2 regions of the Halobacillus shinanisalinarum genome follow, and region 2 is predicted to be linked to the other one. Evidence: riboswitches for the same ligand, from Rfam matches in the RefSeq annotation. Region 2 holds a riboswitch; the other holds the start of a gene.
The links. A riboswitch is a leader RNA that binds a small molecule or an ion and turns the genes downstream of it on or off. The one in region 2 is predicted to bind lysine.

Region 1 (12,001 bases), 1.5 Mb from region 2:
TTTTCCATCGCATGAAGTTTGGAGATCGGAAAACGACCATTTCAGTTGCAATTGAACCATTGTCACAAGTAGATATTATTTCTGCCAACCCAATTCCTGTTTATGTTACTAATTTTCTTGGTGGTGCAACGTCAGGAATTTTTATTGCATTATCAGGATTAGTGAATGGAGCGACTGGAACGGCCACACCAATTGCAGGATTTGCAGTTATGTATGGGTTTAATGATCCGATCAAGGTAACTATTGTCGCAGCTTTATGTGCAGTCTTCAGTGCACTATGGGGCTTCATTGGGTCATATATATTTAAAAACTATAAAATCCGTCGAGTAGATCAGCTCATTGAAGTAAATGAGAAAGCAGAGTCAACCTAAGTATCATATACCATGTTGTAAGAAATAAATAATGAAATGTACTTGTTTAATATAAAAATTTAAGAGGTGAGCGTCGTGAAATTTAATTCAGTATTTGACATTATCGGACCGGTCATGGTCGGTCCATCAAGCTCACATACAGCGGGTGCTGCACGAATTGGAAAAGCAGCACGGAATTTATTTGGGAAAGAACCGAAATGGGCGCGTATCTATTTATATGAATCATTTGCAAAAACATATAAGGGTCATGGAACAGACTTTGCTCTAGCAGGTGGTCTGCTTGGGTTCGAAACGGATGATTCAAAGATGAAACAGGCACTGGAGATCGCTCGAGAGCGGGGGCTCGATATTGAATTTATTGAGGACAATGCCGGTGTTGATCACCCGAACACAGCAAGGCTGATTATCGGCAATGACACGGATCAGCTCGAGCTGATCGGTATTTCGATTGGTGGCGGTAAGGTTGAAATTACGGAACTAAACGGATTTGAATTGCGTCTGTCCGGCAATCACCCTGCCATTCTGATCATGCACAACGACCGGTTCGGTGCGATTGCATCTATCACAAAAATTTTAGCCAAACATGAAATCAATATTGGTCATATGGAAGTGAACCGGAAAGATGTAGGCACAGAGGCATTAATGGTCATTGAAGTGGATCAGAATGTGCATGACAGTGTTTTGAAGGAAATGGAAGACGCTGATCATATTGAGCAGATTGCCAAGATTGTCAGTTAAAGTATTTGAATAAGGAATGACACATGTGAAGGTCATCAAATCGTGCGCAAATGGTCTCAAATTATGCAATAGTCAGGCAAGGTTGTGTATCATTAATAACGTCTGAGGCTTTTGCGAAATCGTAAATGTATTTCAGAAGAGGAGTCAATAACATGTTTCGTACAGTTGCTGAATTAGTAGAAGTCGCTGAAAAGGAAAATATATTAATCTCTGAAGTTATGATACGACAGGAGATGGAAGTAAAGGAGAAAACACGGGAAGAAGTGTTTTCCGAGATGGAGAAGAACCTTGATGTGATGGAAAAAGCTATAGAAGACAGTCTTAAAGGTGTTGTGTCTGTTACCGGTCTGACCGGTGGAGATGCGGTCAAAGTCCAGGAATACATGAAAGAAAACACACCGTTATCTGGCAATCTCATGATGGATGCTGTCAGTAAAGCAATGGGCACTAATGAAGTCAACGCTGCCATGGGAACAATTTGTGCAACACCGACAGCAGGTAGTGCAGGCTGTGTACCGGGAACATTATTTGCGGTCAAGAATCAGTTGAATCCTAGCCGTGAACAGATGGTGCGCTACTTGTTTACATCCGGTGCATTCGGATTTGTCGTTGCCAATAACGCGTTTATTTCCGGAGCTGCCGGGGGGTGTCAGGCAGAAGTGGGATCGGCAGGAGCGATGGCATCTGCAGCAATCGTGGAGATGGCGGGTGGCACACCACAACAATCCGCTGACGCCTTTGCCATGACTCTGAAAAATATGCTCGGCCTTGTTTGTGATCCGGTCGCTGGTCTTGTTGAGGTGCCCTGTGTGAAACGGAATGCAGGCGGATCATCACTTGCGATTGTATCGGCGGACATGGCACTCGCCGGTGTAACGAGCACGATCCCGTGTGATGAAGTCATTGGCGCGATGTACCGGATTGGCAAACAAATGCCATCAAGTTTGCGTGAGACGGGTGAGGGCGGTCTGGCAGATACACCAACCGGACGTCTGTTAAAACAGAAGCTATTTGGTATTACATCAGGCTCATGAGTTTACGAATCATAACCAATCGAAATAATTAACACCAGAAGAAATGTTTTATAAAAATTCAGGTGATACGGTAATAAAATGTGTGAGGGGATGGAAAAAGTTATTTCTAAAAAACAAATACGAAGGGCGCAATTCTGGAGCAAAGAATTGCGTTTTCTTAATGTATAGGGCCACCAATTAATTGAATAAGAAAAATCTAGTGAAGAACTTAGAAGCATGAAAAATACAAACCACCGTTCAATGAGTGGTTTGTACTTGGAAGACGTTATCCGAGCCGATAATTATTGCTCTGAGGCTGACCGATACGTCGCAATGATGACACCGGTATCCGTGGTTACAGAGTCGGTCAGATTGAGGTGCGCAACAGTGCTATCTTCAGGAAGCAAGCGGCGCCCTTTACCAAGAACCAGCGGGTGAATGTTTTATGCCCTGTTTGTGCTCCCCTAGATTGAAGAAGTTTGATTTTATTTAAGGCTCTTCATTAAAATCTAAGGCTGACATTAGAAGGTAATTATGGTAATGAACCAAATAAATGAAAAACTGTAACCTGCTATACAGAACAAAAACACGATAACGAGGGTTATATGTGTGTTTTCAGCGCTTATCGCTCACTTTAAGCCTTCTTTCGCTCCTAACTTTCCTGAATCATAGGCTTCTTCATTATTGTGATGGGGCTATGTATAAAAGACAGTCGCTCCCTTAAGCACACAAACAACAGCGGAAAAGCCACCATAGCTAGCTAGATTATCTGCATGGGCCGCTGGATCCAACCATAGGTTTTGGTGATGAGCCTTATTTAAAAGCGTTTTTTTCTAAAATCGCTTGAGGTAGGTATTTAGCAAATAAACAATACAGATTAAAATTCAACATTATTCAAATTCGAGATGGAAGGTTTCATTGGCTAATAAAAGAACCAATACCGCACGGAGGTTTGACATCTGTGAGGTTTTTTAATTTCGGCTATTTTCTAGGAGTTTATTGCTATTTAAAGTAATTTATTTACCTTTATAAAAGGACGGATCAACAGGTAGCAGAGGGAACTATGCAAGCCCCCTGAGGAAAGGCGAGCATATTTCCTTTTGCGGTCTTCATATACAACAACAATCTTCACTAAACGAGCCTTAATTTCTCTTTATGACCACTTGAAGAGTTGGATTCTCTTTCTAATCATGTTTTCGTCATAGAAAACGTGATACTATAATATTATCTCTAATACAGATAGAAGGTTGTCCATGTTTATCGTAATTGCTTTAGTAATCGGATTTTTAGCATCTTTTGTTGGAAGCGTAGCAGGATTAGGCGGAGGGTCTATATTAGTGCCTGCTCTTTTATTCTTAGGTGATCACCATCATATGTTTGATTGGGTCACGCCACAGAAGATTGTAGGGATTTCACTAGTTGTAATGATTTTCACAGGACTTTCATCAACGTTGTCGTATATTAAGCATAAACGAGTAGACTTGAAGGCAGGATTACTCCTGTTGATTGGGAGTATTCCAGGAGGAATCTTCGGGTCATGGCTTAATCAATTTTTTCAAACGGATAATTTTGCATTAATATTTGGAAGTGTAATGATTGTTATATCATTGTTATTTTTTCTGCCCAGAAGTCGGGAAGAGGGTAACAAATTCTCAATCAGTGGTATAAAGAGGGTAGTTGTGCTAAATGGTCAAACCATTTCCTATACGTTTCCATTGGGGATCGGCTTCATTTTATCCTTTAGTGTGGGGGTATTATCAGGATTGCTTGGAATTGGAGGTGGCTCGCTTACTGTACCAGTTTTAATCCTGCTTTTTCGATTTCCTCCACATATTGCAACAGCTACATCGATGTTCATGATATTTTTTGCGAGTATAACAAGTTCAGCAACCCATATTTATTTAGGTCATGTGGAATGGAGCCGTGCTTTGTACTTTATCCCGGGTGCTTACATAGGCGGTATGTGCGGTGCATTTGTTAATCGGAAATTAAATGGACAAGCAGTGGAATGGTTTTTACGTATTCTGCTTATTTTAGTCGGAATACGGTTAATTTGGCAAGGGATTGGATAAGGAGACTGATAATGAAGGAAAAGATCTTTTTATACTATACCAGCGACTTGCATAGCCACTTTGAGAATTGGCCTCAAATTGTCGGCTATTTCAATCAAAGAAAAAAGATACATCATATAAATGAAGAAAGTTACTGGCTGTTAGATAATGGTGACCATGTGGATCGTTTTCACCCGATAACAGAAGGCTTGATGGGCAAAGGAAATGTTGAGCTTTTAAATCAGGCAGGCTACAGCTTTGCAAACTTAGGTAATAATGAAGGAATCACGTTATCCTATGGGGATTTATATTCGCTGTATGAGGAGGCTGATTTTGATGTGGTTTGCGCTAACTTACAGTCACAAACAGCCCCCCAGCCAGATTGGTTAAAACCGTATAAAATTTTTCAAACGAAGTATGGAACGAGAATAGCTGTTCTTGGCTTAACTGCACCATTTGAAACATTTTACAGTATGTTGGGCTGGTCAATTACTTCACCTTTTGATATATTAGACAAACTAATAACAGAGGTACAGAAACAAGCGGACATTGTTGTACTGCTCTCGCACCTCGGTATGTACGATGATGAAGAGATTGCGAGACATTATCCTGGGATTGACGTCATTATCGGTGGGCATACCCATCATCTTTTTCAAAATGGTGAACATACAGGGAATTCCATCTTAACTGCTGTTGGCAAACATGGCACACATTTAGGGGAAATTATATTAGAATGGGATCATGCTGTACAATCTTTAAGCAAAAAAGAAGCCTATGCTGTATCGACTGAAAATATGGAAAAGGATAGTCTTGCAAATGAGCAAGTGGAAAAGATGAGAGAACGCGCTGTGGAGCATCTGCAAACTCCTGTAGCCTATCTGGAGCATCCTTTAAAAATTGCCTGGTTCAAGGAAACGCCGCTTATGAAAAGGTTTACGAAAGGAATGCAGGATTGGACAGGGGCAGACCTCGCAATGTTGAATGCTGGTGTGTTGCTCGACCATCTAGGTGAAGGGCAAGTGACATCTGAAGATATTCATCGAATATGCCCTCATCCAATGAATCCGTGTAAAGTCGAACTTTCTGGGGATGAGTTGCTTGAAGTCATTCGAGTGGCTCATACAAGAAAATTGACTGAAATCCGCTTGAAAGGTTTAGGTTTCCGAGGTGAAGTCATCGGTAAAATGGTTTTCACAGGTGTTGACATCGAGGTCTTTGAAGGTTCTGATGATGAATTACATGTCAAAAGTGTACGTATGAATGGGATGGATATTGATAAACAAAAAACTTACACCCTGGCTACTGCAGATACCTTTACTTTCGGAAGGCTTTTTCCTGAGATTGCCTACGCTGAATATAAAAGGTATTATATGCCAGAACTGCTTCGCGATGTCCTTGCAAAATCTTTGGGTTTTTAAAAATGTGTGGCAAGGACGTAAAATTATTTTTTAGGGAGCAATAATAGCCTGGTCGATGGCACATTTCATAAAATGTGATACAACTTATCTAACATGATGCTTAAACCCCTCCTTCCTGACATATAGATAGGGCAGGAGGGGTTGTTTTATGGGAACTAAAAAGACGAATCCACCCTCAATAGGGAAAAGAATTCTTATCACGTTCATTTGTTTTGCTATCATTACAGGTTCATGTTTATGGTTAATTGATCGAGGGATCACTCCAGCCATACAAGAAATTGCTACAACGAAGGCTCACCAGCTGGCCAGGGTTGCTATAAATGAAGCAGTCAGTAAACAAATTTCTGAGGATATAAATTATGATGATTTGGTGGAAATTGAAAAAGATAATGAAGGGAATATTGTTTCTATGGGCTGGAATTCTGTTGTGGTAAATAGAGCGTTGAGAAACACCACCTTAAGAGTACAACATTTCCTCAGGCGAATGGAACAAAATGATCTTCCAATGGATGTAGCATTGGAGGCAGATCTTGAACAGTCTGAAGAAGACCCGAGTGTAGAACCGGTCACATTGATTAGAGTCCCCATCGGATTGGCAACAAATAATACACTCTTGTCAAACCTTGGACCTGAAGTGCCTGTTCAGTTGCAAGTAATTGGTGATGTCCAGACACAATTTAGAAATGAAATAACAGAGTACGGTATTAACGCTGCACATTTTCAATTATGGATTAATTTTAAAGTAAGCTTACAAGTTGTTATTCCTTTTGCTACTGAGACAACTGTTGTAACTAATGATATTCCGGTTGATTCTCGGACGATTATGGGTGAAGTGCCTGAGTTTTATAATGGCGACGGAGGGGAGGAATCTCCAACCTTTTCACTACCAATGACAGGCTTGCAATAAACGATAGATCTTGGTAAACTATTTAGGAATTAAATATGCGTGACCTTATCAGATCGGTGAGGTAGAGGCGCAGGACTTCATTAGTAATTCAAGTGGGAGGATGACAACGATGACCACGTTTATGAAAGGGAAGACCTGCCGAAGTTTATTGCAGCAGTCAAGCTGCCTTATTCTGGTGTGCACCTGAACAAGGGTTACACTGTCATGCATGCTTTTAAGGTGCATGGTGCGCTACTGATCGAAATGGAGGATAATCAAATTGCTGCTGTATGGCAATGATAGGTTATTTTCTATCATTGTCTTTTTTGTGTGCAATAGCTTTTCAAAATTCCTCAATTTTATCTCCAGTAGACTTCCTAAAAGCACCTCGTTATCATCTTAAGATAAAATGGAGGGGAACCACTTTGGAAGGAACGATTTATTCACTTATTCCACCATTACTCATGCTTATTCTTGTGATTGCAACAAGAAAAGTCATTCTGTCTCTGGCAGCAGGTATTATTGTCGGAGCCTTTATGCTTACACAATTCAATGTGATGGATGGTATACAAATGATTTGGACTGTATTTGCTACCATTTTTTATAGCGAAGGTGCTATCAACACAGGTAATATTTATCTGCTAACTTTCTTATTACTACTTGGTGTTGCAACAGCTTTTATGACAGCTTCCGGTGGCAGCAGAGCTTTTGGTAAATGGGCAGTAACCCGTATTAAAACTCGTAACGGGGCAAAACTTGTTCCGGTTTTATTAGGTATTATCATTTTTATCGATGATTACTTTAACGCATTAGCCGTTGGGCAGGTAGCTAGGCCTGTGACGGATCGACATAAAATTTCTCGAGCAAAATTAGCGTATTATATAGATTCTACCTCAGCGCCGATTACCGTTATTTCGCCTATTTCCAGTTGGGGAGCTTATATTATCGGAACGATTGGCAGTATTTTAGCGGCTAATGAAATTGCCAATTATCAACCACTTGAGGCCTTTATTAGAATGATTCCGTATAACTTTTACGTTTTTGCAGCCTTGTTACTCGTCTTTTTGACTGTATTTATGAAGATAGATATTGGTTCAATGCGTAAACATGAAAAGCGAGCTATGCAGACTGGTGAGTTGATCGATCCTAATAAAGTCGGGGATGTTCCGGGTGATTTAAACGATGAATTTGAGGAACACGAGCATGGAAGGGTCTCCCATCTCATCTGGCCTATTGTGACATTAATCTTAGTAACTGTTACGTCAATGGTTATTACAGGGATACGGAATTCAACAGAAACAGTGAATCTAATAAGTATTTTTGCTAATACAAATGTAAATATTTCTTTATTCATAGGCGGGGTGATAGCTGTTCTTGTGGCAGGGGGACTTTATGTTAAACAAGCAGAGCCCAAGTCAGGTATCAATCATGTCTTAAGCGAAGGTGTAAAAGCAATGCTTCCGGCCGTGTATATTCTCGTCTTTGCATGGATGATTGGCGATGTAATCGGACAGCTTGGAACGGGGGAGTATTTAGTTACTCTTGTTAACCAATCATCGATTAACATTGCATTCTTACCTTTCCTTATTTTTATTGTGGCTGGTTTTATGGCCTTAGCTACGGGAACATCTTGGGGAACGTTTGGAATTATGCTCCCGATCGCAGGTGAAATTGCCGTTGGAATTGATGTGAATTTAGTCCTGCCAGCCTTGTCAGCAGTTCTTGCTGGGTCTGTGTTCGGTGATCACTGTTCACCGATTTCTGATACAACCATCCTTTCTTCAACTGGGGCTGGATCGAATCACATTGACCACGTAATGACCCAGTTGCCATATGCATTTATTGCGGCTATCGCTGCAGCTGTTGGTTATTTAATACTAGGATTTACTGGACAGCTGCTACTGGCGTTCTTGTTGACATTGATTGTTATAGCGATTTTAGCAATGTGTATTCACTATATTTTTCCAGAAAATTATTTGACTAAGTAAATATATTCAAAAGAGGGGTACATTTGAGTACTCCTTTTTTATATGTGGAATTTCAGTTCTAGTGGGGAAATTTGAACTACTGATCTTTATTATTGGGGCATACAAAATATAGCTTTGACATCTCTTTAACAGTATGGTTATAATCTAAGTATAAATAATCAGAAAAAAATAAAGATTTAAAACATTCTCTTTCCATTGCTTGTCACATACAAGTATTAAAAGGGATTCTGATTATTAAGGGGAGGTCTTTAGACATGGAAAATCGATCACAGTGGGGGTCAAGGGCAGGCTTTTTATTTGCTGCCATGGGTTCAGCAATTGGTTTAGGCAACATTTGGCGCTTTCCGGCTACAGCGTACGAAAGCGGCGGCGGAGCATTTATTATTCCTTACTTATTTGCTTTACTAACTGCTGGTATACCGTTATTAATTTTAGAGTACACAGTTGGCCATAAGCACCGTGGCTCAGCTCCTAAATCACTCGGTAGAGTAAGAAAGGGCTTTGAATGGATTGGTTGGTGGCAAGTAACCATAGCATTCGTTATTTCGACCTACTATGCTGTGATTATTGCCTGGGCAATTATGTATGCTTATTATTCATTTAATTTATCTTGGGGTGATGATCCTACAAGCTTTTTCGTAGGAGACTTTTTAACACTAACAGATCCAGGTACGTTCGGGGGACTAGTACCTAAGGTTTTACTCCCACTACTTATTGTATGGATCATTACATTAGGGGTGCTTTCTAAAGGGGTTAGAAAAGGAATTGAAAAAGCGAATAAAATTTTCATTCCAACCTTAGTTGTTTTATTTATCATCATCGTTATTCGTGCCATTACACTTGATGGGGCTGCAGCTGGTTTGTCTGCGTTTTTCACCCCTGATTGGTCTAGTATAGCCGACCCGCAAGTATGGGTAGCAGCATATGGACAAATATTCTTTAGTTTATCAATAGCTTTTGCTATTATGATTACCTACTCTTCGTATCTACCGAAGAAATCAGATATTACAAACAATGCCTTTATTACAGGATTTGCAAACTCCTCCTTTGAAATTCTTGCAGGGATTGGAGTATTTGCGGCCATTGGTTTTATGGCTTTCACTTATGATACAACTGTCAGTCAACTGGCTGCTGAAAAGGGAGTCGGAGGAGTTGGCCTTGCTTTTATGGTATTTCCGGAAATTGTTAGTCAGATTCCAGGTATACCGAGAATCTTTGGCTTTCTGTTCTTCGCTTCACTCGTATTGGCTGGGTTGTCGTCACTTATCTCCATTACTGAGACATATGTAGCTGCAGTATCTGAGAAATTTAATATTTCAAGAGGTAAGTCTATTATGTTTGGCGGCGGTTTGGCAGCGGTCCTCTCTCTTCTTTATGCAACACAAGGGGGACTGAACCTATTAGATACGGTAGACCACTTCATTAACAATTTTGGTGTAGCTTTAGCAGGATTGTTTGAAGTTGTAGCTTTAGCTTGGTTTGCCAAAGGACTTAAGGGATTCCAATCCCATGCAAATGAGATTTCTGATATCAGATTGGGGACGTGGTGGCGCTTCTGTTTAGGTGTTATTACACCAATCGTGCTTGGATACATGATGCTGCAAAACCTGCGAGCAGAATTATCGGCAGCATATGGAGGGTATCCAATCGATTTCCTATTCAACTTTGGATGGATCGTCGCGATTGGCGCCATCTTTGTTGGCTCTTTAATGTCAATGAAAAAATGGCCGAACAATGAATTGAATCAAACACAATCAGATGATGAGAAGGAGGTTGCTCGCTAATGGCTATTGTCATGTTTATTATAACCATTGTTATTATTTGGGGCGGCCTGGCACTTAGTATTACCAATGCAGTAAGAAAGTCTAAATCAAGTAGTTAATTTATAAGAAAGCCCGGGTATTCTGCAGTACAGAACACTCGGGCTTTCTTTTCATTACTCACGTGCTAATTTTTCCCATCTTTTCAAATAAGGATAAGGGTCAAAAGACCATTCATTCTCTCCATTATCTTGGTACATTCCATAATGTAAATGCGGAGGGAACTTTCCAGAAGTTCCTGGTGGTCCATAACCAGTGGCACCAACGCTGCCTATTACATCCCCAGGCTTAACTACATCTCCAACATTCATTCCATCTTTAAAGCCGTTTAAATGAGCGTAATAATGATAAATGTTAAAGATATCGCGGATGCCAATTCTCCATCCGCCATATTCATTCCACCCTTTCATCTCAACAACTCCATAGGTCGTCGACTTAACGGGGACCCCATGGTTTGCAAAGATATCTGTTCCTTCATGAATCCTGCGTCCTCCAAACCCACGCGCATCGCCCCATGTGTTATTGTAGCTGAAATTGGCTTCAAGCGGTAATGGGAAATCTCTATCCTTAAGAGATACCGTTTGGAATTTCTTGAAGACTTTAGCGGTATTCATAATGGTTTGTACGGTTAGATCACGTTTGTAATAATTCCAGAGAGCTATTCTTATATCATCTTTTGTCGTGCCGTATGATTTAATATAGTTCCCTAATGACCAGAGAATATCTTCATCATTTGTAATGTCGATTTTTTTGTCGCCATTCCCACTAGTACCCCATCCTGAGGGAAAAAACATCGAAGGATAGTCGATCCCATTCCAAAACAACGGGTCAGGTTGAATGGCTGTTACCCTACCCTCTGAAGGATCGTCGTTTATTTGCCGTTCATATTGATCAATGGCAGCAAAATAGTACCATGGGATATCAGTTACTGCTGATGTTTTTTTATAGAGGGCCATACGTTCAGATTCTTCACTTGCGAAAATGTAATCAACCAAAAACAGTTGACACACACCTGCGATCAAAATAGTTAAAAGTACTTTGGAACGAATATTCATTTCATTCACCTTCAAATTAATTGGTACAGTTAGCTTGCCATTTCTAATCTAGCCTTATGCTTGGAAATGTCAGGCAAAATGCTATTCTGCCTCGTTGTCATTCGTTTGCTTTTCCTTGAGGGGCTTCTTTCATTTTATTAATAATGTCGTCAACGACTTCTTCGTATTGATCGTCGTAAACGGTTGTTGTACTCAGGCTTTGAATGTCACCAAATGCAGAAGGGTTATCAGAGACATACACATGATAGAAACTTGGTACTAACGAATAGGCGGTTTTTTGAACCATATCTGCTGATAATTCCCTTTCCTGTCCTTCGGGGGTTTGGTAAGCTACAAGAACCTCTTCATCGGTAACCAATGTAGCTACATCTTCAAAACCATCATATTTGAGAATCATCCGTGTAATCATATCAGCAACCTTTTCGCGGTTTACTTTAATGGTCTGGTTCTTTTCATCATTTTGATCAAATTGCCCTTGCTTATATCTTACATAACCCACCTGGCCATCCATGGAGCGGTCATTGTAATCATCCATTTCATTACTGTGGAGGGCTTGATCTGGCTCTTGGTTTCTCGCTTCTTCCTCTTGTGCCTCATTACAACCTGCAAGCACCATAAAGCTGAGTCCCATTAGTATAGGGAGTAATCTATAGGTCTTCAT
Region 2 (12,001 bases):
CCTCCTTAAACCGCTTGTATAGGTCTATCCCCTTTTTCAGGTAATTACTAACCTTGTTTAGACAATTTTCCGAGAGATTATCTAAAGCGGCTTATCCTTTATCCCGAGTAAGTTACCCTGTATAATTTATTTGAACAAAAAGGGGGATGTCCATGAGCATAACAAAACCACTTGTTCAGTTGAATCAGGCATTCATTGTTGTTTCTGTCTTTTTAGCGTTATTCATCCATCACGCCGTATTATTTGTTCCGTTTATCGGTATTTACACGTTAAGTACGAAACAAAGTCCTGTCACCCACTTTAGTAAAAGTTTTTTGCAGTAACCCTTATTCCAGAAGATAAAGATCAACAACATTTCAATCAATGGATCGCTACCATTTGCTTAGGATTATTGATCATATAGGCTGGACTGTGGCTGCGACTATATTCAACCTTATGGTGTTAGCTACCACAAGTATTGCCTTGATGGGTTTCTGCATCGGCTGTGCGATCCGTTATTGCTATTTCACTTCGATTAGAAATCCTAGTTTTTCATATTTAAAACTATATTTAGAATGGTTTGTCTTCCTCCTTGCATATACATTTATATGAAAGGAGGACAACCCATGAACACTTCTTTATCCCCAATAAAATTGATTCGATATGTAACAGCCTTTGTTTTTATTACATCCGGAGTTATGAAAGTAGCAGGCAGTGGTTTAGGTGAGTATTTCGCAAATCTGGGTATACCTAATTCAATCACGATTATGTATGTAGTAGCTGCAATTGAAATTGCGTGCGGGATACTTCTCGTCGCAAATAGGTATGTGAAATATGCAACTATTCCTCTAATAGGCATTATAATTGCCGCACTATTGATAACAAAGGTTCCTACTCTACATGCCGGCTATATCCTATTTCTTTTCGAGGCTAGATTAGATATCGTTATGTTAGGCTTGCTATTTATTCTCTACAATCAGTACCCTCGAAGGTCGTTATAAACAGACTAACCCATGAATAGTAATCGTCCTTCCTATGCCTACAAAAAGGCGCCTTAAGTTGAAATATTCTTTTCATTCCCGGCCCCTATGCAAGTACAAAGCCCGTCTTCCCTTTATAGAATAAGGCGGACTTTGTTATTCTGTAATTACTCTCACGTAAAATATTCTAACTTGGCTTCCGGGAAATAAGTATCAATATATCCTCCCAGTGTATCTTTCATATCTTCCTGCTCTTCGTCCTGATAAACGTATTTGCCGATTCCATAGCGGCCCCATTTCCACTTTCTTTTGGATTCCTCAAGCTCAAGCTTACTCATAGGGTAGTTTTTCTCGATTACACGTTTAGCTGGCTTCGTAAACCGGTGCTGGATCAACTCAAATGTTAAATCTTTGACGGCGTGGGGAGGAAGGGCACTTTCTAAACGTTCAAACATTTCCTTATACCCTTCCTTCCAACCTTCGTGCAGGTAAATAGGGGCAACGATGAATCCTAAGGGATAGCCTGCTTCAGCTACCTTAGCAGCAGCCTTTATCCTCTCTTTGAGCCTTGAGGTGCCTGGTTCAAAATACTTTATAACATAATCATCGTTAATACTGAAACGAAACCTTGTACGTCCATTATGCTTAGCATCAAGTAAATGATCAACATGTGCGAATTTGGTTACAAACCGAAGCTTTCCATATTCCGACTGTCCGAAATATTCAATGGCATCTTTCAGTGTGTGGGTTAAGTGATCTACTCCCACAATATCTGATGTACAGGAAGCTTCAAAACGCGTATCCTCCGGCGCCCGTTCTTTCATGTATTCTTCTGCTGCAGCAAAAATTTCATCCGTATTAACATACGTTCGAATATATGGTTTACTACCCATCGTCGTTTGCAGGTAGCAATAATGACAATGACCCATGCAACCTGTGGCAAAAGGGATGGCGTATTCTGCGGAAGGCTTCGAGGTATCAAACTTTAACGTTTTACGGACACCGACCACAAGCGTAGACTTGGCTACACGATATTTTTGAAAATCGTTCTCCCCTGGCAAATTCCTAATTTGATTATGGGAGGTTGTATGCTTGATTTCCAGGCCCATCTCATTAAATTTATCAATAAGTTCTCTGCCTCGCGGATATTCTAACGCACGAGGTTCTACGTAAACAAGCTGGGGAACGAAAGGCTTAACCATAAAAACTCTCCCCGTTCGAACCAAATGCTTCGCGATATGCCTGTTCCGCTTGATTCTTCGTCTTATAGATTGCAACCTCATCTGTCAAAGGATAGTATGTCTCGTACACAAATAAGGATAGCTGCTCGGGGTTTTCCGGGTTTTGAACGACCGCCGCTTCTTGAACATTAGCCACGTCTTGTGCATGAGGATTTCGTATGATTATATAGACAATCTCTCCAGCGTTATAGGTTTCAGGTATATCCATTGATCTCACCTGTCCTCCCTTAAAGTTTATTTTATTGTTTTCTAAAAGGAGAAAATTTATTAAAAAGTTGTCGAATGAAAACATCGACAAAGATCGTTACATCCTGTGACAACGTCGACACGAGAACGCTTCTTGCGCGTCGCAAGAAGTTCGCGAACGTTTTGAGGACCACAGCGTATGCCTTTCATACGTGAGGATCGGAAAAACCGAGCAACGAGGAAACTCGCCGTTTATCATTCGGTGACTTTTTGAACCTCCTCTTAAAGAGAAAACTCAAGGAAGGTACCGATATCAATACCTTTATTAATAGTTCTTCCAATACTTTGCAGGTGATTTACCCATATGGATGATCATCATGACCCACGCTACTTCCGAAACAATAAGGCTAGAGTAGAACATCATCCACGAAAAGGAAAACATTGCAGGTGTTTCAATGAACAACACTTGAAAATAATAAACCCACATTCCCACAAGCAGAATCGTTTGGATAATGGCAAATGTTGTCTTCTTCAAATTTATAAAAATAAACGGGGTAACGGTCGCAATTAACATGAAAATAACTACAATATCCATTTAATCACCTCCTGTTAAAAGGTTTCCCTTAGAAGTAAATTCTTATTACGCCATTTTGGACTATCCCCTACGTTTACAGTCTGTTTGTTGATCTGCTGTCTCTCTTAATGATTTATGTAAGTATTTCTTTGAGAACAAGCGTTATTCTGTGTACCCTTGATGCTGTGGTGTACAAATATCACACCCATTTAGCATTTACACTTCCTCCTTTATGTAGTAATCATTTATTTTATCGGTAACAAAAAACCATAGTTCTTTAGTTTCAGTTCGAACTATAGCGGCTGTGGAGATTTCGGTTAATCTTTGAAATTCCTGTTTTTTTAAAAAGTATTTCTGAAATGTCCTTGTAGTAAAGCGGATTTTTTGTTATAGTACACTCAATTAAATATTTTCTTATTTCAGTACTTTTGAAGTAAGGATAGAGGAGCAAAGACCATTAGTACACAATAGGAGGATTAATGAGATCCCATGACTATTGTGAAAAGGGGAATTTGCCGAAGCGGAGAGAATCTCATGTTCTTGAAGCTGGTTCTGCTATTGAATAAATACAGGGCTGTCATATAGGAAACTATATGGAGGGCTATCTTACGCAGGAACGATTTTTTTATAAATATGTTTCTACGGCAACAGCGAACCCTTCGTTGTTGCTTTTTTGCGTGTACTTCTGAATGGCCCCGGACCACCTCTGAATTTAAAATTATACAAAAGGGTGTGAAGTTATGAATTTCGGCCAAGTTTTAACTGCCATGGTAACCCCGTTTGACCATAACGGTGAGGTTGACTTTAGTGCTACGAGGACCTTAGTTAATCATTTGATCACGAATGGTTCTGATGGATTAGTGATAGCTGGTACAACTGGGGAATCTCCTACATTAACGACAGAGGAAAAAATAGACTTATTCAAATTTGTGGTGAAAGTTGTTGACGGAAGAGTTTCAGTCATAGCCGGAACTGGATCAAACAACACAAATGCTTCAATCAGTTTGACAAGGCAGGCGGAGGCAGCAGGTGTCGATGGGATCATGCTCGTTGCTCCATACTACAACAAACCTTCACAGGAAGGCTTATTTCAGCACTTCAAAGTGATTGCTAATTCCACATCATTACCAGTCATGCTTTATAATATACCGGGACGAAGTGTAGTTAACATGTCAGTAGAAACGACTGTACGCCTATCTGAAGTCAACAATATTGTATCTGTAAAAGAGGCCAGTGGTGATTTAGATGCCGTGGCAGAAATTATTAGTAAGACGGCTGATGAGTTTACGGTGTACAGTGGAGATGATGGGATGACATTACCCGTCTTATCCATTGGGGGAACAGGAATTGTTTCCGTTTCTTCACACATCATCGGAAATGAAATGCAAGAAATGGTCAATAACTTTATGAGAGGTGATGTCAGAAGGGCTGCTTCGATACATCGTGAACTTCTCCCAATCATGAATGCACTATTTGCTGCCCCAAGCCCTTCACCAGTAAAAGCAGCGCTAAATATGAGAGGGATACATGTCGGGGATGTTCGCCTACCATTACTGCCTTTGAACAAAGAAGAAAGAGAAGTACTACAAAGAACCCTGCCGCCTAATGAAATAGAGGCTGTTGGTTGAATAACAAATAAGAGCCCACATTAGCAGAGTGAAAATTCAGCTAATGTGGGTTTCTTTAGGCAAGATTATTTGTCACACCTCTGCAAGACTCGGGAACTGCATGAGCGAAGTGGAGCGGTAGACAGATCTTCTTTTTGCCATTCCCATAGCTAGCCCAGCTCTCTTTTACCATTTATGATAAATTTTACCACTATGAATCTAACTACGTTTTTATTTTAGGAATTCCCATAATGTCCTTTTATCCAAAGTCAGATTTATCAGTATCATTTATTATAGGAATTAGCACCAGTTTATTCTTTTATATAACTATTTAGTTTCTCATATATGCCTAATAAATGTTGCCTTTCCTCTTCTGTTAGCTTTTCGAAAAGATTTCTACGCAGTGCTTTTCCTTCTTTGTGTGCTTTGTTGATCATACTATTCCCTTTGTCAGTAATTGCTAAGTATATAATTCTACGATCGTCATCATCAATAAGTCGAACAGCTAATTTTTTTTGTACTAGCTTTTCAGATAAGTGAGTTAGAGAAGGAGGGGTTAAGCCTAAAGCCCCTGCGATATCTGATGGACGACTTTTTCCGCTTCTCTTCAAGTGGCTGAGAACAAGTATATGAGAAATGCCGAGGCTTTCCTTGAACATTTTATTCCATTGAATGATTAAATTGTTCGTGACCTGATCCATGGAATGAATTAGTTCAAAAATAGTTTGCTCTTTCATTTATATCCCTGCTTTCTATAGTAAGTGCCCCTAGGAAAACAGGGAGCTCTCACAGTATATTAATATTTTATTGAGCAGAAAATCCGCCGTCAATAACTAATTCTGAACCAGTGATATAAGATGATTCATCTGATGCAAAGAACAATGCAGCGTTTGCAATATCTTCTGAATGACCTAATCGTTGCAGAGGAGTTGCTTGAATTAAATGCTCAAGAAGCTCATTGGATGTGCTTAACGATTGAGTCATTGGTGTTTCAATAATACCAGGGAAAAGAGTATTTACACGTACCCCCTGATAACCAAAATTTGTTGCAGCTGCTTTAGATAGCGCACGAACTGCCCCTTTTGAAGCAGAATAATGATTAAATCCTTGGCCAATTTGAGCAGTATAAGAAGAAATATTAATGATTGAACCTTTCTTTTGATCTGCCATATTTGGAGCCACATGTTTAATACCAGCAAATGGCCCAAAGCCATTAATGGATAGCATTTTTTGCCAATCATCCAGGTCAATTTCTTGGTATGGTTTTTCTGATGAAATCCCAGCGTTGTTTACAAGAATATCAATTTTTCCGAAGCGATCGTTCACTTCCTTAGCTAATTCTTTCCAATCCTCGTCTGAAGCAACATTTAATTTCATTCCATATACATTTTCTTTTTGATTTGATTTTTTAAGTGCTGCCTCATTAATATCTGCGGCAATCACAATAGCTCCTTCTTGACTGAAAAGGTCAACCATACGTTCACCAATACCTGAGGCTCCACCGGTAATAATTGCAACTTTGTTATTTAATCGTCCCATTATATAATCCTCCTTAACGTAATTTTATTGTTCCACCATCGACCATAATGGTTTGACCAGTAATATAATCAGAATCATTGCTTGCTAAGAAGACAGCTGTTCTACCGATATCTTGTTCTGGATCACCAAGGCGGCGATGTGGGATTTTATTAATCATCGCATCGTATAAATCTTGGGAGCTTTGACGCCATTGTTCAACACCTGGAGTAAGCGCAATCGGTGCGATTACGTTCACGTTAATTCCATCCGGTCCCCATTCGTTCGCTGCAACACGAGAAATTCCTCGAATAGCCTCTTTTGCAGCAGCATAAGAAGTTTGTGTGACTTGTCCATCAATTCCAGCACCTGATGCAAAGTTAATAACCTTACCACGAGACTCCTTTAATTCAGGGTAAGATGCTTTCATGAAATGGAATGTAGGATAGAAGCCCGTTCCGAAAGATAAATCAAAGTGCTCCAACGTTGTTTCAACGAAAAGATCCTGTCTTGATACATGTGCATTATTGACTAATATGTCCAACTTACCAAACTTTTTAACAACTTCTGTAACTATCTCATCAACATTTTCTTTAATTGAGATATCTTTAATAACAAGTAAACCTTCTGTATATTGATTCAATTCGGCAAAGGTTTCCTTTCCTTTTTCTTCATTTACATCAACAATTGCAATGTTAGCACCTTCTTTAGCCATAGCAAGAGCAATCCCTCTACCAATACCAGAAGCACTGCCTGTTACAATCCCAACTTTCCCTTGTAATCTCATTAGTATTACCTCTTTTCGTATATATTTAGATGTTTAAATATTTAATATCTAAATAATAACAAATTTTTTACCGAATGCAACAAAAGTGAACTTTGAGTACATTAATACATCACATATTTTTCTCCATGAAAATAACCCATTTAAGAAAGTTGATTATTACATTGCCCGAAAAAATAATGGACGCTAATCTTGGAAAAAATTGATCTAATTGACGAAATGCTTATCTATCTATAACAAAATTATTCATCTAAGCTTCTTCCTTAAAGAGGATCTAAAAAAGGCCGAAATATACAATATTCATTCATAAATATTGTATATTTCAGCCTTATATCACAGCACCTAAATTAATTTTTATAGATAAAATAAAGTCGAAAAAAACCTCATTTACTTATGATACGGCTCCCCCCGATTAATCTTAAAGGCTCGGTAGATTTGTTCCACTAACACCAACCGCATCAACTGGTGAGGGAGTGTCATTATTGAAAAAGACAACCCAAAGTCACTTCTTTCCATAACTTCATCGCTTAAACCTAGTGATCCACCAATGACAAAAGCGACCTTGCTCTTTCCATACGTAGCAAGGTCGTCGATTTTTTTGGCAAGTTTTTCTGAAGTCAGCTGTTGACCGTTGATTTCAAGCGTGATGACATGGGTGTCGTGGCCAACCTTGGACAGGATTCGTTCTCCTTCTTTTTGCTTCACTTCAAGTATTTGTGCTTCACTTAAGTTTTCGGGTGCTTTTTCATCAGATACTTCGATAACCTCTACTTTGGCGTAGGGAGATAGACGTTTTGTGTATTCCTGGATGCCCTGTTTCAAGTATTTTTCCTTTAATTTTCCTACGGTAATGATGGTGATTTTCATGTGTTGTCCTCCGTGTACAATGTTTGCTCTAAGTGTACCATTTGTCTACGCAATCTGTTTATCGTTTAAGAAAAAGAACAATCTTTTGGTGTTAGGGAACAATCCCTTGGTGTTAAGGGACAATCATGTGAGACAGGGAACAATCTCCGTAATAGACTCATATCGCAACATGAGTTATTCCTTATCATCCTCCTCTAGCATCAAAATCCGCTCCATCATCGTTGGGTGACCATACCTGAAAAATTTCACTAGTGCCGGTGGGTTGACATCACTTAGCCCGTTGACTGTCAATTCCTGAAAAGCACCGACAGCAGCTTCCTTATCTTCTGTCATTTCAATGGCGTATTCATCCGCTGATTTCTCAGCTCCGCGCGAGAGCGCCAGTTCAATTGGACTCGCTGCGAAGGAGAGCAAGGAAAGGATAATAAATAGGGCGGGTAATGACGAAATGTCGGCAACACTTTTCACACCCCAGTTTGAACCCCATTTACGGATTACAGTGTGCAGCAGTCGATAGGCGAGATATAGTCCGATCAGGCTGGAAATGATGACACCTGCTAGATTATAGTAAAGATGGTTCATCACATAGTGACCAATTTCGTGCGCCATAATGAACAGGACTTCCTTATTCTTGAGATGATTTAAAGTTGTATCCCATAGGACGATGCGCAAGTTTGAGCCGATACCGTTCACATAAGCATTCATCGCATTCGTTTTTTCGGACATATCCACTTCATACACACGTTCTGCGGGAATATCTGCTTTATCAGCCATGTTAAGGATTTTTTCTTCTAATACTGGATCATCTAGTTCAGAAAAGTCGTTGTATAATGGATCAATGACAACTGGTTGAATGTACATCATGAAGATGAGAAATGGAATGAGCAATATCCAGGCATACAGCCACCATCGTTTTGTGAAACGTTTCATGAGCCAATATAAAACAGTAATGAGGACGGACATGATAAGAACCCCTATCCAAAAGCCTAACAGTTCGTCCCGCATCCAACTTGAGAAGCTTTGGGTCGAGATGCCGTAAGTAACAGAAAGCACACGTTCAGCATAATAGATTGGGAACGTAAGAATCCAGGTAAAAGCCGATAATAGCAATACATAGATTGGAATTTTGATAAAGGAAAATCTTGATAGCCTTTCACCAAATTGTTTAAAGATCGGAGAAACCCCAAAAATAAGTACACCTAAATAGATTAGTCCTTCTAAAGGCAGTCCGACAAAAAACAGGAAGTCCTTATACCTGGAAAAATCCTGGCTTAGTTCTAGTTCCTTCGCCGTCATGAAGGTGACAGGGTCAGCTGCTGTACCTTGATAGGATACGGGTACCCCAGTGCCTGTCCAATGGAACAAATAAAGGTAGACGAGATAGGCATAGATGGGGAAAAGAATAACAGTCCATAGCACAAATCGTTTTTTCATCCTTATTGCGCCTCCGTTCTTAAATACACTCTTTACTACTTGTACGAGTTCTATTCATTTTTAGAACCGTCATTCTTTTACCAAGGCCTACTCCTAACCATAATGGTTTTAGATGGAGATTGGTGAAATGACTGCTAAAACTTTTTTAGATACAGCTATGGTGGAGCGTTGAAAAAACTCCTGAAAATAAAAAAAGCCAGCTCCGAATGGCTTCGGAGCTGACCTTTTATAGTGGTAATCAACGCTTTTATCTGCGAAAAGCTTTTTTTTGCTGTAGCATTTTGACTCGATGATCCTGATCTGACCGTCTAATTTTTCGGGAAATCTGAAAACCTTTTTAAACAGTCACCAGTTGTTCAAGTACCTTACTTTCTGTCTCGTCTTCTTTCTGTAATTCTTCAAACGAGTAGACACCCTCCATATAGATTTGGTGCCATAGCATGAACATCAACACCGTCCATATTTTCCTGGAATAGTCACCCTTTTGTTGAACGTGAGCTTCAAGCAAATCGAGGACGACAGACTTGTGGATGAGATGGTCTGTCTCACTTGTTGCAATCAGGTTTTTCGCCCAGTCGTACAGCTCGTTTCTTAACCAATGGCGAATCGGAACAGGGAATCCTAGCTTCTTTCGGTCGAGCACATGGTCTGGCACAATGCCGCGTACAGCTTTACGTAAAATCGATTTTGTCGTCCCGTCAGCAATTTTACTTGCAACCGGAAGCTCGCGAGCGGCATTGAATACTTCCTTATCTAAGAAGGGAACACGTAACTCAAGAGAATTTGCCATCGTCACTTTATCTGCTTTTAACAAAATGTCGCCTCGCAGCCATGTGTGAATATCAACGTATTGCATTTGGTGGACAGGATGCTCTTCCTGAACATTTTCATACAAGCTTTTCGTCAATGATTGATAGGTCCTATCTTTTCTGAAATTAGCGAGTAGTTGTTCTTTTTCACGTTCTTCAAACATCTTGGCGTTACCAATATAACGGTCTTCCAATGGAGTTGTACCACGTTCCAGAAAGCTCTTGCCGCGCATACCTTCAGGAAGAATATGGGCCACTTTTTGAAGTGCTTTTTTTACAACAGGCGGCATCGAATTAAAGGCCTTCAATGACTCGGGCTCACGGTAAATATTGTAGCCGCCGAACAGCTCGTCCGCACCCTCGCCTGATAATACAACAGTGACATACTTTCTCGCTTCTCGTGCAACAAAATAAAGTGGTACACATGCTGGGTCTGCTAATGGATCATCCATGTGCCACATGATTTTCGGAAGCTTCTGAACATATTCTTCTGGTGTGATGATATAGGAATGGTTTGTTACATTAAGCCTATCAGCTGTTTCCTTTGCCACATCTACCTCTGAATAACCTTCACGTTCAAAACCTACAGAGAACGTTTTAATATTCGGGTTGAAGTCTTTTGCAATCGCAACAATGATTGATGAATCAATCCCTCCAGAGAGGAATGAGCCCACAGGTACATCACTGCGCATATGCACATCTACCGAATTGATCAATGAATCCTGAATTCGTGTAATCATTTGCTTTTCATCCGTGAGCACGGGGTTGAATGTCGCATGAAAATAGCGTTCAATAAGAAGCGGCTCTCCCGGCGTTTTTATAAAATAATGACCTGGTTCCACCTTGTGAACGCCTTCGGTTAGGGTTAATGGTTCTGGTGCATATTGGTAGCTTAAGTAGTGCTGCAAAGCCTCCGTGTCCACCTGGTCACCTGCTTGTGCCAGGCTTTTCTTCTCAGACGCAAAACTTAAGCTATCCTCATTTTTCGTATAATAAAAAGGTTTGATACCAAATGGGTCACGGGCCCCGTACAAACTCTTTGTTTCCTTGTCCCAAATGAGGATGGCAAACATTCCACGTAACTTGCTGAAAGCTTGTTCTTGCTGATCCTGGAAAAGAACAGCAATCACTTCCGTATCTGACTCGGTTTGAAACGTGTAGCCTTTAGCTATCAGTTGTTCACGGAGTTCCACATAGTTATAAATCTCACCGTTGAACACCATCCAGTAACGTTCATTCTCAAAATGAAAAGGTTGTTGGCCGCTTTCAATATCAATAATACTTAACCTTCGAAATCCAAGTGAGATCCCATCGTCGTGATAGTAGCCTTCATCATCTGGTCCACGATGTTTAATGAGATTATTATTAGCATTAAATGCTTGCTCATACTCTTGAGTGACTTGATTTCCTTTATTGTGTAATATCCCAATAAATCCGCACATAGGGAATCCTTCTTTCTTTAGAAAATAGTTGTTACCATCTCGAACCTTGATACGCACAGTATATGATTGTACTAATAATATACACATTTTTAAAAACGGTATTCTCATATGAATGAAGCAATATGATCTACCGTTTTTGTCTGTTTTGTAAAAAGGGCACGTATTTAAAATTCAAAGTATGGTGAGCATTTTAAAGATGCTTGTTTATAGATATTGTACCACGTTTTAGATATATCATATAGAAATATCTAAACGTTTTTAAGTACCTTAGCTCCTCTATGCCCAGACAACCAGCTCTTATTGTACAGTAATGAAAACCGATATTTCTCGGTCATATTACTTTTCACAGAGAATTTTTCGAACGTTAGTTGTATGTTTAAGGAGAGACACTACAGTTTCTTAACCTCAATATCTTCCTGCACGAGATGTTGTGTCACAGAGGGGATGTTCTGCAAACCTTCTGCCAAAAATGGTGGCTGTAAATGCATAGAGACCAGTTCACTGATGGGAAACCATTGGTAAATCAAGCGTTGGCCCTCCTCACCATGGAAAGGGTCCGTTCCAAACATGGGATGCTTGCCCC

Region 1: another riboswitch for lysine. It lies ahead of MUO14_RS04610 (Na+/H+ antiporter NhaC family protein); the one in region 2 lies ahead of dapA (4-hydroxy-tetrahydrodipicolinate synthase).

Annotation. Positions count from the first base shown of each region.
Region 1 is NZ_CP095074.1:859,777-871,777, reverse strand. Features, by position in the region: gene MUO14_RS04640 (PTS sugar transporter subunit IIC) at 1-371, shown strand, start outside; gene sdaAB (L-serine ammonia-lyase, iron-sulfur-dependent subunit beta) at 447-1,109, shown strand; gene sdaAA (L-serine ammonia-lyase, iron-sulfur-dependent, subunit alpha) at 1,262-2,143, shown strand; gene MUO14_RS04625 (sulfite exporter TauE/SafE family protein) at 3,376-4,194, shown strand; gene MUO14_RS04620 (bifunctional metallophosphatase/5'-nucleotidase) at 4,206-5,591, shown strand; gene yunB (sporulation protein YunB) at 5,740-6,498, shown strand; lysine riboswitch at 6,553-6,740, shown strand; gene MUO14_RS04610 (Na+/H+ antiporter NhaC family protein) at 6,903-8,465, shown strand; gene MUO14_RS04605 (sodium-dependent transporter) at 8,720-10,249, shown strand; gene MUO14_RS04600 (methionine/alanine import family NSS transporter small subunit) at 10,249-10,347, shown strand; gene MUO14_RS04595 (M23 family metallopeptidase) at 10,402-11,340, opposite strand; gene MUO14_RS04590 (YhcN/YlaJ family sporulation lipoprotein) at 11,438-12,001, opposite strand.
Region 2 is NZ_CP095074.1:2,318,573-2,330,573, forward strand. Features, by position in the region: gene MUO14_RS11370 (hypothetical protein) at 153-323, shown strand; gene MUO14_RS11375 (DoxX family protein) at 606-980, shown strand; gene splB (spore photoproduct lyase) at 1,133-2,161, opposite strand; gene MUO14_RS11385 (transcriptional regulator SplA domain-containing protein) at 2,154-2,408, opposite strand; gene MUO14_RS11390 (spore morphogenesis/germination protein YwcE) at 2,712-2,981, opposite strand; lysine riboswitch at 3,393-3,572, shown strand; gene dapA (4-hydroxy-tetrahydrodipicolinate synthase) at 3,701-4,588, shown strand; gene MUO14_RS11400 (MarR family winged helix-turn-helix transcriptional regulator) at 4,879-5,304, opposite strand; gene MUO14_RS11405 (SDR family NAD(P)-dependent oxidoreductase) at 5,372-6,106, opposite strand; gene MUO14_RS11410 (SDR family NAD(P)-dependent oxidoreductase) at 6,120-6,869, opposite strand; gene rlmH (23S rRNA (pseudouridine(1915)-N(3))-methyltransferase RlmH) at 7,254-7,733, opposite strand; gene MUO14_RS11420 (M48 family metallopeptidase) at 7,908-9,167, opposite strand; gene asnB (asparagine synthase (glutamine-hydrolyzing)) at 9,505-11,418, opposite strand; gene MUO14_RS11430 (NUDIX hydrolase) at 11,808-12,001, opposite strand, start outside.